DNA from 2 places in the Dietzia papillomatosis NBRC 105045 genome. Region 2 is predicted to be linked to the other one. Evidence: predicted binding sites of a transcription regulator. Region 2 holds the regulator's gene; the other holds the start of a gene.
What was found. Region 2 encodes LexA, which represses DNA repair genes until DNA is damaged. Its sites were predicted from a motif close to CGAACANNTGTTCG; they were not measured.

Region 1: the regulator LexA is predicted to act here: its motif matches at 2,943-2,956, upstream of DPA01S_RS02120 (HNH endonuclease signature motif containing protein).

The regions. Positions count from the first base shown of each region.
Region 1 covers NZ_BCSL01000004.1:11,409-18,769, reverse strand. The annotation lists gene DPA01S_RS02140 (FAD-dependent oxidoreductase) at 1-231, opposite strand, end outside; gene DPA01S_RS02135 (DUF3253 domain-containing protein) at 367-891, shown strand; gene DPA01S_RS02130 (acyl-CoA dehydrogenase family protein) at 1,040-2,197, shown strand; gene DPA01S_RS02125 (DUF6512 family protein) at 2,282-2,854, opposite strand; gene DPA01S_RS02120 (HNH endonuclease signature motif containing protein) at 2,995-4,611, shown strand; gene DPA01S_RS02115 (cytochrome c oxidase subunit 4) at 4,702-5,118, opposite strand; gene ctaC (aa3-type cytochrome oxidase subunit II) at 5,155-6,273, opposite strand; gene asnB (asparagine synthase (glutamine-hydrolyzing)) at 6,501-7,361, shown strand, end outside.
Region 2 covers NZ_BCSL01000020.1:39,242-46,602, reverse strand. The annotation lists gene hrpA (ATP-dependent RNA helicase HrpA) at 1-2,192, shown strand, start outside; gene nrdR (transcriptional regulator NrdR) at 2,225-2,680, opposite strand; gene DPA01S_RS08940 (hypothetical protein) at 2,792-3,241, opposite strand; gene lexA (transcriptional repressor LexA) at 3,470-4,138, shown strand; gene hflX (GTPase HflX) at 4,211-5,662, opposite strand; gene dapF (diaminopimelate epimerase) at 5,677-6,609, opposite strand; gene DPA01S_RS08920 (malate synthase G) at 6,728-7,361, shown strand, end outside.

The sequences.
Region 1 (7,361 bases), on a different contig from region 2:
CCCCCGCTCGACGGAGTCCTCGACCCCGTCCCGGGCGAGGACGGAGTTTCCAGGGAGCCACACGGCGCCGCCGGAGTACGCGGAGGTCCCCCCGAAGCGGTCGGTCTTCTCGATCAGGCAGGTCGACAGACCCCGGGCGGCGGCGGTCGCGGCACCGAAGAGGGCTGCCACCCCCGACCCCACGACCACCACGTCGAATTCCGCGTCGAATGTGTTGTCCTGCGCCGTCACGGCAGCCCCTCATCATCATCCAGCTCTGGTGGAACACGTTCCAGTTCCTGCCGTGACCCTAACACCGGCGCGGTGTGCGACACCCTCGATCGCCGATCGGTGGGGAAGGAGGGGGAGGCGGTGCAGGATCTGGGTGTGACCGATCGAGACGACAGCACCGGCGCCGGCGTGGAGCACACCGAGGACGGTCGACACATCGTGGTCGGGGGCCGGCGGTGGCGCGCGACGGATCCGTCCATCCCCGATAAGCTCCGCTCGGAGCTCGTCCGGGCACTGATGACCGGTCGCCGGCTGGTCAAGACCGAAGGCGATGCCGCCCGGGTGATGGTGCACGACGCCAAGGTCGCGCTCGGTGAGCGCGGCGACCCGTGGTGGGCACCCACCCGGGAGGGGACACGCGATCGACTGGCCGCGACGATCAGGACGCTCCTGCGCTCGCGCGGCCAGGGGTCGATCTGCCCGTCGGATGCGGCCCGGGTGGCGGGTGGGGATCATTGGCGCGACCTCATGCCCGTCGCCCGGGAGGTCGCGTTCGACCTCCGCGAGGAGGGCGTGGTGGCGGTGACCCAGCGTGGCGAGCGGGTCACCGGACGTGAGGTGACCGGGCCGATCAGGCTGATCGCCGACGACGGCCTGGAATTCACTCCGCCGACGGGGTGACGTCGCGGCGTCGGATGGGCCGGCGGACGGGTCAGAGAGTTCGAATTCTTGTAGGCTACTCACCAGTAGGAGTACACCAACCCGACGCTCCGCTCCCCTCCACGGTGGCCTGCCACCGGAGCAGAACGTCCAACGGAAAGGCACGCCCTTGCGCCGCACTGTGTTCAACGAAGACCACGAGGCCTTCCGCCAGACCCTCCGTGACTTCATCGAGTCCGAGGTGACCCCCCACTTCCAGGAGTGGTTCGAGGCCGGCATCGTCCCGCGTGAGTTCTACTACAAGCTCGCCGACCTCGGCCTGTTCGGCATCAACGTCGACGAGGAGTACGGCGGCGCGGGGATCAATTCCCACAAGTTCGAGGCCATCCAGTCCGAGGAGACCGCCCGCGCCGGCGTGGACTTCGGCGGCTCGGGTGTCCACGTACTGCTCGGGCTCCCCTACATCAAGGCCCTGGCGACCGAGGAGCAGAAGCAGCGCTACCTGCCCAAGTTCGTCTCGGGCGAGGAGATGTGGGCGCTGGCCATGACCGAGCCCGGCACCGGGTCGGACCTGGCCGGCATGAAGAGCACCGCCAAGCTCTCGGAGGACGGCACCCACTACGTTCTCAACGGTGCCAAGACGTTCATCACCGGCGGCGTCCACGCCGACCGCGTGATCGTGGCCTGCCGTACCGCTCCCCCGCGTGAGGACGACCGCCGCTTCGGCATCTCGCTGCTCGCCGTCGACACCAAGCTCGAGGGCTACGCGGTGGGCCGCAAGCTCGACAAGGTCGGACTCAAGACCTCCGACACAGCCGAGCTGTCCTTCACCGACGTCAAGGTCCCGGTCGAGGACCTGCTCGGCGAAGAGAACCGCGGCTTCTACTACCTCGGGCAGAACCTGCCGTCCGAGCGCTGGGGCATCGCCTACGGTGCGTACGCCCAGGCCGCGGCCGCCGTGCGGTTCGCCAAGGAGTACACGCAGCAGCGCACGGTCTTCGGCAAGGAGGTGGCCTCGTTCCAGAACACCAAGTTCGAGCTGGCCGCGTGCCAGGCCAAGGTCGACGCCGCGCAGGCCGTCGCGGACCGCGCCCTCGAGGCGCTGGACGAGGGCGAGCTCACCGCCGCCGAGGCGGCCTCGGCCAAGCTGTTCTGCACCGAGGTCGCCGCCGAGGTCATCGACCGTTGCCTCCAGCTGCACGGCGGCTACGGCTTCATGAACGAGTATCCGATCGCCCGCCTGTACTCGGACAACCGCGTCAACCGCATCTACGGTGGCACCAACGAGGTCATGAAGTCCATCATCGCCAAGGACATGGGCCTGTAGGTCCCACGACCCCCCTGGCTCCGTCGGGCCCCGTCCGCCCCCCGCGGACGGGGCCCGAGTCGTCCGACGGACTCCCTCTGCCCGTCAGTCCCCGGGTGCGGCCTCGTAGTCGGCGTACCCCTCGACCCCGTATCTGTATGTGATGGGATCGATAAAGACGTCGGGTTCGGCGGGGGGCCTCAGGGTGAACACCACGTAGGCGGCGACGATGCCCACCAGGTAGAAAACCGAGAGGACGACGACGAGGACGTCCGCCTCCAGTCCGCTGAGCAGGCACACGAAGATCACCTGGGCGAGCGCAATGCACAGGCCGAACACGGCGATGTCCACCCACAGCACATTGCGACCTGCGACGGCCTTGTAGACGAAGACCACCCCGATCATCGTCACCGGGATCGAATAGAGGGCGACAGTGGCCGCGGGCACGAAAGACGGCTGCGAGGCGCCGCCGAGCACGAAGAGGGCCGCGTACAACACCATGGTCGGCCAGGCGGCGATCTTGATGTGCTCCCAGTAACTCTCGTTGACCGCGGCGAACACGGCCACGACCCGGTTGTGCCCGCTCCAGTCGTAGACGAAGTGGAGCACCGAGCCGACGACGATGAGCGGGATGATCGCCCACCAACTCACCGAGACGACGGCACCCGTGTCCAACACGGTCTCACCCTCCCACCGACCAGCGCCGGTCGCCGGTCTTCCCAGTTGAGAGCCTCATGTCGGACCCCCTTGCTAGTGTTCCCTCAATCGAACACACGAGCGATACGGGGTGCGGCACTCGCCCGCCCGAGGGGGTGCACATGCGGGAGACGACTACCGGGGATGATGCCGGAGCGGTGGCCGGCAGTCCCGCCGTCACCGCCGCCAGCTCCGCAGCCCTGGCGGCACTGCACGCCGAGAATCGCGCGGCCGCTGCCCGACTGCGCGCCTGCCACGACCTGTGGGCCACCTGCCGCGAGGAACAGGAACTGCGCGACATCGCCGCCGGCTACGGCCCCGGCCTGGACCAACGCCCCGAACACGCCGTCATCGACCCGCTGACCATCGCCACAAGTGAGATCGTCGCCGCCTACGGCGTGCACCACAACCGCGCCCGCAGCCTGCTCACCCTGGCCATCACCCTGGTCACCAAGTTCCCCGGTCTCGTCGAGGCCATGGACACCGGCCACCTCGACGAAGCCACCGCCACCCTGCTCGCACGCCACATGCGCACCGTGGACTCACTGCACCGCGACGCCGTTCACCGCGAGGTCATCGACTGGCTCCTGGCCGCCCTCGCCGCCGGCAGGCGCCCCGGACGCGACGCGATCCTGTCCCGCACCGACCGCATCATCGGCGCCCACGACCCCCACGGCGTACGCCTGCGCCGCACCGCCGCGGTCCGCGAACGCCGCGTCACCCTGCGCCGCGGCCCAGACGGCATGGCCGACCTCACCGCCCACCTCACCGCCACCGAAGCCTTCGCCATCCACACCCTGCTGCAGACCAGGGCCACCGACCAACGCCACCGCGACACCCGCACCCGCGTCGAGACCACCCGCCGCCACGGCGCCCACACCCTCGACACCGACACCATCCGCAGCATGGACGAACTACGCGCCGACGCCCTCGTCGCCGCCCTCCTCGGCCACCCCGACACCGACACCGACATAGACGCACGCAGGGGCGCGGGTACGAGCGCGGGCGCAGGCACTGCCGCGGGCGCCGGTCACCGCCCGCCGGCCACCCAGATCCGCCCCACCATCACCGTGCTCGCACCCCCCGGCCCCGACGGCGAACCCGAGGTCTACCTCCCCCGAGGCGGCCCGGCCACCATCGACGCCCTCATCGAACTACTCACCCGCAGCACCGGCGCGACCATCACCGTGCCCGACACCGCGCCCGGCGCCACAGACAACCCCCACCACGCCCACCGCTACCGCATCAGCGACCGACTGGCCCACCGCATCCGCCTACGCGACGGCACCTGCCGCCACCCCGGCTGCTCCGTCCCCGCCCAGGACTGCGACATCGATCACATCCGCCCCTTCAACCACACCGACCCCGACAGCGGCGGCCTGACCATCGAAGCCAACCTCGCCAGCATGTGCCGCCAACACCACCGGTTCAAAACCTTCCACGGCTGGCACTACCACCTCGCCCCCGACGGCACCCTGACCGTGACCACCGACACCGGCCACACCCTGACCACCCACCCCACAGGCCCCCTGGCCCGCTGGCGCCAACGCGACCTCGACCCGGACCCAAACCCCACGGACGACGCCCCACCCCGCCGGCCCTGGCTCGACCCCCGACCACAAGCCACCCACTGGCTCCGACGCGCCCGACGCCTGGCCGCCGAACGCGCCGCCAACACCACCACACCCCCACCCACAACCGGCCACCCCACCACCGACACCGACCCACCGCCCTTCTAGACGGCGCCGGCCGTCAGCGCGCGACGAAAAGCGCCGGGGCCCGACGTCGCGGACAGCGACGCCGGGCCCCGGCGGAAGGCGATCAGTGGGTCAGTGCTTCTCGCGACCCCAGTGGTACTCGAAGACCAGGCCGCAGGCGGTGATCACCAGCGCGACGGCGCCGCCGATGAGCACCCACCAGTTCCAGAACGCCGCCCCGTAGCCGACCACGAAAACCGAGAAGGCCAGCAGGAACGGCCAGAAGCTGTGCGGGCTGAAGAAGCCCAGCTCACCGGCACCGTCGGAGACCTCAGCCTCCTCGTAGTCCTCGGGCAGCGTGCTGATACGCCGCGCCACGAAGCGGAGGTAACCCCCGATCAGCAGGCTCAGGCCGGCCGAGAGCACGAGGGCCGTGGTTCCGACCCACTCGACGCCCGTCCGCGACGTACCGGTGAGGTACCCGTACGCGATGGCCAGGAAGGCCAGGAAGATAAACAGTGCGTCGAAGATTCGTACTGTTGCGCTCATCGTTCAGAAATCCTTCGCGTGATACCGGGAGAACCGTCAGTTAGCTGACGCGGTCTCGATGGTGTTGTTCTGGTCGCGGGTATCGCTGCGGCCGGTCTTGAACGGTGCAGTGGAGATCGAGTACGGCTCCTCCCCGATGGACTCCAGCGCCTCCGCGTTGGTCGCGGTCGGATTGGCCTGGCGGAACTCGATGTAGTCGGCGAACGCCTCCGGGGAGACCGCGCGCAGCTCGAAGTTCATCATCGCGTGGTAGATGCCGCACATCTCGGCACAGCGGCCGACGAAGGCGCCCTCGCGCTCGATCTCCTCGATCTGGAACATGCTCAACTGCTGATTCTTGCCGGGGTGCGGCATCACGTCGAGCTTGTAGATGAACTCGGGAATCCAGAACGAGTGGATGACGTCCGCCGACGCGAGCCGGAACTCGATACGCGTGTCGGTCGGCAGGACCAGGACCGGGACCTCGTCGGAAGTGCCCACGGTCTCGATGTTGTTGAAGTACAGGTACGACTTGTCCTCGGCGAGACGGCCGTGGATCGGGCCCCCGGCGGCGGGCTCGCCGTGATGACCGAGCGCCTCACGCGCCTCGTCGGAGAGCACACCGGCCTCCTCGGCCGCACGCTGCGCCTCGACGTTGGTGCCGTCCTCGATGCTCGCGCCGGCCACGTCGACCTTGTTGTAACCGAACTTCCAGTTCCACTGGTACGCGGTGACGTCGACCTTGACGCCGACCTCCTCCTCCGGACGGAGGTCGAGAACCTTGTTCTGTGTGACCACGGTGAAGTAGAAGAGAACTGAGATGATCACGAACGGCACGGCCGTGTAGATCAGCTCAAGCGGCACGTTGTACGCCGTCTGCCGCGGGAACTCGCCGTTGTCGTTCTTCCGCTTGCGGTAGGCGGCCATCGACCAGAAGATCAGGCCCCACACGAAGAACCCGACGATCAGCGACGTGATGACGGTGCCCGTCCAGAACTCGCGGATCGCGACGCCCTCGGGGGTGACACCGGTCGGAAATCCGAAGTTGATCGTCTGGTTCCACCACTTGTTGTCGGTGTGGAGGCTACAACCGGACAACAGCAAGCCCAATGAACCGAGAGCCACCGCGAGTGTCGCCCTGCGCGTCCGACGACGCCCGTCACGCTGTTCCACCATCACGCCTTCCTGATCAGCGGCACCGGCCACGTGGCCGGGACACCTTAGAAGAGTAGACCACGGCTCTCAGAATGAAAGCCGCGGGTCCGGCAATTCACCCGTGAGGCCCCCACGCCCCGCGCCGGAGCGGGTGGGAACCCACAGACCAGTAGTATTCGAACGCGTCCAGACCCGCCCAGGCGGGTCACCGCTGACGCTACGACGACGATGGACGAGGTACCCGACGAATGTGTGGCCTACTAGGTCTGATCACCCCTGACGGCTCCGCCCGTACCCACGAGGCCCGCGTGCTCGGCGCCATGGGGTGCCAGCGCCACCGCGGGCCCGACGAGGTCGGCACCTGGGTCGACGGCGACATGGCCTTCGGGTTCAACCGCCTGTCGATCATCGACATCTCGCACTCACACCAGCCGCTCCGCTGGGGCCCGCCGGAGCAGCCCGACCGCTACGCGCTCGTGTTCAACGGCGAGATCTACAACTACCTCGAGCTCCGGGACGAGCTGTGCCGCGAGTACGGAGCCACCTTCGAGACCGAGGGCGACGGCGAACCGATCATCGTCGCCTTCCACCACTGGGGCCCCGCCGCGGTCCGTCGGCTCCGCGGCATGTTCGCCTTCGCCATCTGGGACACCGTCGAGCGGTCGCTCTTCGTCGCCCGCGACCCCTTCGGCATCAAGCCCCTGTATATGGCGACCGGGCCTGGGGGAACCGTGTTCGCGAGCGAGAAGAAGTCCATCACCGAACTGATCGACCTCGTCGTCGTCGACACCTCCCTCGACACCCGCGCCCTCCAGCACTACGTCACCCTCCAGTACGTCCCTGAGGACGAGACCCTCACCCGAGGCGTCCGGCGACTCGAGTCCGGGTGCCACGCCACCCTCACCCCCGGCGGTGAGCCGGTGATCGAGCGGTACTTCGAACCCACCTTCCCCGTCGCCCCCGTCGCCGATGGCGACGCCGAGCGGCGCTACGACGAGATCGCCGCCGCTCTGGAGGACTCCGTCGCGAAGCACATGCGCGCCGACGTGACCGTGGGCTCGTTCCTGTCCGGCGGCATCGACTCCACCGCCATCGCCGCGCTGGCCCGA
Region 2 (7,361 bases):
AGCTCTCCGGCAGTGCGTTCCGCAAGATGTGCAAGGCGGAGTACCTGCACTGGCTGCGCATCCGCGAGTGGCAGGACCTCAACGCCCAGCTGCGGAGCATGTGTCGCGAACGCGGCTGGCACCCGCCGTCCGGCCAGGCCTCCGAGGACGACCTGCACAAGGCGATCCTCACGGGCCTGCTCACCAACGTCGGCATGCGCGAGGAGGACGCCCGCGAGTTCCGGGGCACCCGCGGTATCCGCTTCCAGATCTTCCCCGGCTCGGACCTGGCCCGGAAGCCACCGCGGTGGGTGATGGCTTCCGAGCTCGTGGAGACCTCACGGCTGTGGGCCCGCGACGTGGCGCGCATCGACCCAGCGTGGATCGAGCAGCTCGGCGGCCACCTCACCCGCACGCAGTACTCCGAGCCGCACTGGTCGGACGCCCGCGGCGCCGCCATGGCCTACGAGAAGGTGCTCCTGCTGGGGCTGACGGTCGTGGAGGCACGCCGCGTGCTGCTGTCCCGGGTGGACGCTCCCCTGGCGCGGGAGATGCTCGTCCGCCACGGGATCGTCGAGGGCCGCCTCGACACGCGAGTCCCGGTCATCCGCGAGAACGCCGAGGCCGTGGCGCAGGCGAGGGAGCTGGAGACCCGCAGCCGTCGCCGTGACCTGGTGATCGACGACGAGGCCCTGGTGGCGTTCTACCTCGAGCGGCTCCCCGGCGACATCACCTCGGGCCGTCACCTGGACTCGTGGTGGAAGAAGCGCGGCCACCGCGACCCGGACGCGATCCGGTTGACCCCCGCCGATATCCGCACCTCGGAGGCCGCTCCCGACGCGGGCGACTTCCCGCCGTTCTGGCAGCAGGGCGACCGACGGTTCGAGCTGCACTACGAGTTCGATCCGGGTGGCGCCGCCGACGGCATCACCGTCCGCATCCCGCTGCCGCAACTGTCCTCGGTGACCACCGCCGGTTTCGAGTGGTTGGTCCCCGGTCTCCGCGAGGAGCTCTACACGGAGATGCTGCGCACCCTCCCCAAGTACCTCCGGCGGCTCTGCTCGCCGCCCGCGGAATACGCCGCCCTGCTCGCCCGCGACGTCACCCCGCGCTCCGCCCCTCTGCCGGTGGCTCTGGCGCAGGCGCTGTCCGCGCGGATCGGGACGACGGTCGACCCGCGGGAGTTCGACCCCGCGCAGCTCCCCGATCACCTGCGGGTGCGGTTCGAGGTGGTCGACGGCGAGAAGGTCGTCGCGTCCGGAACGGATTTGGCGGCGCTGCGGACGCGTTTGCAGGACAAGGTGCGCGCCACCCTCAACACCCGGCTCGTGCCCGACGACGGGCCGTTCCGCCAGTGGAGTGCCGACACCATCGGGGATCTCGCCCCGTCGGTCACCGGCACGGTGGACGGTGTGGATGTGACGGTCTACCCCGCCCTGCGCGTCGATGCGGACGGCGTCCACCGGGTCGCGTGCGCGACGGAGGAGGAACGCCGGACCAGGCAGGCGTCGGCGGTCCTCACGCTCATCTCGTCCGATCTCGTCTCCGCCTCCTCGATCCTGCGCGGTCGCCCGGTCGAGCAGCGACTGGCCCTGACCCAGTACCCGCACGGCGGCGTCGAGGCATTGGTCTCGGACGCCGCCCTGGCGGCGTGCGGCAGGATCATCGCGCGACGAAAGGGTGTGCCGGTGCTGACGGTGGCGGAGTTCACCGAACTGCGGGACGCCGCCAGGGCGGAGGTGCCGGGGGCCGTGGCGTCCGCGATCTCGACGGTCGTGCCGGCGTTGGTGGCGGCGCAGGAGGTGTCCGTGCGTGTGACGGAGGCCCCGGCCGAGGTCGCCGAGGCGGTGGCCCCGTCACTGGAGTTCCTGGTGGGTAAGGGTTTCCTGGCGCGTCATCCGGTCGACGTGCTGCCGCACCTGGAGCGGCACGTGAAGGCGGTCGGTGTCCGACTCGATCTCGCGGAGAAGTCCCCCGCCCGGCATCGGAATCTGACAGCCCGGTTGGCGCGGTCGGAGGAGACCGTCGAGGAGGCGTGCGCGGCTCTGCGCCGTCGGCCCGGCGGCGCGCGCTCGGCCCGCGAGCTGCGGTGGTTGCTGGCCGAATACAGGGTGGGGCTGTTCGCCCAGTCCCTCGGTACGGCCCGCCCGGTATCGGCCGAGCGCATCGACAAGGCGGTGGCGTCCGCGCTCGCTCCCCGTGCCCGGCGCTGACCGCCCGGCGGGTCAGACGTTCGCGCGGCGGCTCAGCGGCTCGCGCGGCGGTCTCTGAGTGCGATGATCTCGCGTTCGAAGTCGTCGGCCGAACTGAACTGCTTGTAGACGGAGGCGAAGCGTAGGTAGCCCACCTCGTCGAGGTCCTGGAGGGGGCCGAGGATCGCGAGACCGATCTCGTGGGCGGGCACCTCGGACGCGCCGCGAGCGCGGACGGTGTCCTCGACCTGCTGGGCGAGGCGCCGCAGGGCGTCCTCATCGATCGACCTGCCCTGGCAGGCCCGGCGAACTCCCCGGACCACCTTGTCGCGACTGAAGGCCTCGGTGACGCCGTTGCGTTTGAGGACCGTCAGCAGTGGCGTCTCGAGCGTCGTGAAGCGGTGCCCGCACTCCGGGCACTCCCGACGGCGCCGGATGGCCTGACCCTCGTCGACCGATCGTGAGTCGATCACCCGGGAGTCCTCGTTGTGGCATGTAGGGCAGTACATTCCCGTGTGGCCCTTCGTCGACCGGACTTCACGCCTCCCGGGACGTGGACCACGGGACGCGGGGACGATTGACCACCGTCCCCGACTCATTCTAGGAGGCAGGTGCGCCGGTCACGCGTAGGCGGGCCCGCCGAGGAACGCCACGGCCAGGAGCATGAGTATCCCGAAGGCGATGCCGCAGGCCAGGAGTGCCCAGGCGGGCACGTCATCGACGACACGGGTCGGAGCCGACGACTCGACGCGGCAGGCGCGCACACTGTCGGACGCCACCGGGCGGGCCTGGACGATCCGCCGCGGAGCCGGTGTGCGGGAGGGCGCCGGTGCGAGGGTGGCGACCCGGTCGGCGGAGGCGCCGCGGTTGGGCGAGGCGGAGTCGCGACGGCCCACCGGCCGCGCGCCGGGTCGGGTCCCGGTACGCCCACGGGTCTGACGCTCACCGGACCGGTCGGGATCCCGGCGGACACCGTCCGCGCTTTGTGCGGGTGCGCGGTGCTCTGCCGCGCAGATCTCCGTCCACCGCGCGGTGGAGTCGGTGTGCGAGTGCATCTCCAGAATGGTCATGTCCACTCCCTGCTCGATACGGTGTGCGAAACGGATTCGCACATCCGTATGGATCTCTGTGTACGTCTGTTCGAATCCCGATACGCCTAGAGTTGTATCACGCGACTGCGACACGGTCACCATCCCGCGACGAAAAACTTCGAACATGTGTGTGGCGCTCCCCGCTCGGGGGCGATAGGGTGTACACAGATGACGACGTCGAACATCCATTCGCCGAAGGGACCCGAGATGCCGAAGCCCGACTTCGACTCACTGACAGACCGCCAGAAGAGTGTGCTGCTGCACATCCACGACACGGTCAAGGAGCGCGGCTATCCGCCGAGCATCCGCGAGATCGGGGACGCGGTGGGCCTGCAATCGACGTCGTCGGTAGCGCACCAGCTGCGGACCCTGGAGAAGAAGGGGTTCCTGACGCGGGATCCGCACAAGCCGCGGGCTGTCGACGTCCACGGGGTGCCCGGGCAGAAGACCCGGGGTCGCCGGTCGCCCACCAGCGAGGTCCGACGTCCGAGCGGAGCGGTCGAGCCGGTCTACGTCCCGGTCCTCGGCCGGATCGCGGCGGGTGGCCCCATCCTGGCCGAGCAGGCCGTGGAGGAGGTCTTCCCCCTCCCTACCGACCTCGTCGGGTCCGGGGACCTGTTCATGCTCAGAGTGGTCGGTGAGTCGATGATCGACGCGGCGATCTGCGACGGTGACTACGTCGTGGTGCGGCGGCAGAACGTAGCGGACAACGGCGATATCGTCGCCGCGATGATCGACGGCGAGGCGACCGTGAAGACCTTCCGCAAGGACTCCACCGGGGTCTGGCTCCTGCCCCACAACCCGTCCTTCAGTCCCATCCCGGGCGAGCACGCCACGATCCTGGGCAAGGTCGTCACGGTGTTCCGCAAGCTCTGAACCGGCCCTCGACGACAACGCCGCCTGCCCGGGATCGATCGGGTCAGGCGGCGTCGTCGTCGCAGGGGCCGGTCAGGCGGCCCCGTCGCGCGTACTGCTGTCCGAGACGAATTCGCCGAGCTCACCGGCCACCGAGGCGGGCAGCCGGACCACCAGGCGAGTACCACGGTCGGTGTGCTCCTCCTCGACGACCGCGCCCTCCGTGTGGACTCGTGCGACCACGTCACCCCGGGTGTACGGGACCTCGAGAATCATCTCCCGGTCACCGGAGGCCACGATCTGCACGATCCGTTCGAGCAGCTCGTCGACACCCTGCCCCGTGGCCGCCGAGACGAACACCGCGTCCGGCAGTGCGTGGTGCAGCTCGGTGAGCACCACCGGGTCGGCCGCGTCGATCTTGTTGATGACCACCAACTCGCGGGGGCGTTCGGCGTTCTGCTCCTCCACCACCTCGTTGATCACCTTGCGGACCGCCTCGATCTGGCGAAGGGGGAACGCGTCCGAACCGTCCACGACGTGGAGCAACAACTCGGAGTCGACCACCTCCTCGAGCGTGGATCGGAACGCCTCGACCAACTGCGTGGGCAGGTGTCGGACGAAGCCGACCGTGTCGGTGAACACGACCGATCGCCCGTCGGGGAGGTCGGCGCGGCGGGTGGTGGGATCGAGGGTGGCGAACAGCGCGTTCTGCACGAGGACGCCGGCACCGGTGATCCGGTTCAGCAGGCTCGACTTGCCGGCGTTGGTGTATCCGGCAATAGCGATCGACGGAACGGGCGTGGCGCGCCTGCGGTAGCGCTTGGTGTCGCGGGACTGCTTCATGCCCTTGATCTCGCGACGCAGCTTCGCCATCCGCTCGCGGATGCGGCGCCTGTCGGTCTCGATCTTCGTCTCACCGGGGCCACGGAGACCGACGCCGCCGTTACTGCCGGCCCGGCCACCCGCCTGGCGGGAGAGCGATTCGCCCCACCCGCGGAGACGGGGGAGCATGTATTCCATCTGCGCCAGGGAGACCTGCGCCTTGCCCTCGCGACTGGTCGCGTGCTGGGCGAAGATGTCGAGGATCAGCGCCGTCCGGTCGATGACCTTGACGTTGACCGCCTTCTCCAGCGCCAGGAGCTGACCCGGGGTGAGCTCACCGTCGCAGATGACGGTGTCGGCACCCGTCGCGGCAATGACGTCCTTGAGAACGCTCACCTTTCCCGAGCCGATGAAGGTCGCCGCGTCCGGCTTGTCGCGGCGCTGGATGAGAGCGTCGCAGACCTCGGAGCCCGCCGTCTCGGCGAGCTGGGCGAGCTCCGCCATCGCGGCGTCCGCCTGGGCTGCGGACCCCTCGGTCCACACGCCGACCAGTACGACCCGCTCCAGTCGGAGCTGGCGGTACTCGGCGTCGTTGACGTCCTGGAGTTCGGTTGACAGACCCGCCACCCGGCGCAGCGAGGATCTCTCCTCGAGCTGCAGTTCGCCGATGGATGGATCGAGGTCGCGTGTCGGCCGCTCAACGGCCGTGTGATCAATAGTCATTCCCCAGCATCATCTCACATCGGGGCCGCGTGTGTCGCGTATGCGGGCGTGTGATACGCACCGCCGTGGAACCGGCCGCTGGCGACGAGCGCGGACGGACCGGTGAGGGTCGAACCGCCGTCGGCCAGGTGGACCTCGACCTCCCCGCCCGGTACCGCCACGACGACGTCTCCGCTGCCGCGTCCGGCGTCGGCCAGTGCGGCGACCGCCGTCGCCACGATGCCGGTCCCGCATGACATCGTCTCCCCCGCTCCCCGTTCGTGCACGCGCATGGTCACCCGGCCCCCGGTCAGGGGCGTGGCGATCTCCACGTTGACACCGTGTGGGAAGAAGTCGCGATCGAAGGTCGGGGGGTCGGCGACCGGCAGGGCGGCCAGAGCCGCGGCGTCCAGCCCGGGCACGACGCAGGCCAGGTGGGGGTTACCCATGTCGACGGCCACGCCCGCGAAGGTGCGGCCGCCGAGTTCTGCCGAGGAGAGTCCGAGCAGTCGCGGCTCGCCCATGTCGACCCGGACCACGGCGTCGTCGCCGGAGCGGGACACAATCGTCGCGGGCCGCGGCCCGGAACGCGTGCCGATGGCGATCGTTCCGATGTCGGCCCGGTGCGTGGCCACCAGAGCGTGGGCGAACACCCGGACTCCGTTGCCGCACATCTCGGCGATCGAACCGTCCGCGTTGCGGTAGTCCATGAACCAGTCCGCGGGGTCGACCCCGTCCGGTAGCGCGGGAAGGACCCCGCGATCGACGAGGGCGCCGGCGGTGGCGATCCGGAGGATCCCGTCGGCACCAATCCCGCCGCGTCGATCGCAGAGCGCGCGGACCAGCGTCTCGTCGAGGTCGAGCTCGGCGTGGTCATCGGGCAGGATCACGAAATCGTTGAGGGTGCCGTGGCCCTTGAGGAAGGCGATGCCGTCGGTGGCCGTCGGCGTGTTGTGGTCCAGGGTCATGTCGTGATCGTACTCGCGGCCGACCGGCGTTCCGCACTGCGGAAATAGCGGATGAAGCGCCACGACGAGGACATTAGAGTCGGTCGGGAGAACGATCCCCTACCTGAGGAGAGCATCGATGTCCGAACGCATCACCGTCGGCGGTATCCAGGTCGACGAGGTCCTCTACGACTTCGTCAACACCCAGGCGATCCCGGGCACAGGGGTCGACCCCGACGCGTTCTGGGCCGGTGCCTCCGAGATCTTCGCCGACCTGGGTCCCCGGAACCGCGAGCTGCTCGCGGTGCGGGACGACCTGCAGTCGAAGATCGACGCGTGGCACCACGAGAACCCGGCGCCGATCGACCAGGGGGCGTACAAGGAGTTCCTCCGCGAGATCGGTTACCTCGTGCCCGAGCCCGAGTCGGTCTCGGTCACCACGGAGAACGTCGACGCGGAGATCGCGACCGTCGCCGGTCCGCAGCTCGTGGTGCCGGTCACCAACGCGCGGTTCGCCATCAACGCGGGCAACGCCCGTTGGGGTTCGCTCTACGACGCCCTCTACGGCACCGACGCCATCCCCGAGACCGATGGCGCCGAGCAGGGCGACTCCTACAACAAGGTCCGTGGCGACAAGGTGATCGAGTGGGCTCGTGAGTTCCTCGACGACGCGGCGCCGTTGGCCTCCGGCAGCCACGTGGGGACCACCGGGTACGCGGTCGTGGACGGCGCGCTGCGGGTCACGCTCGCGGACGGCGCGACCACCGGACTGG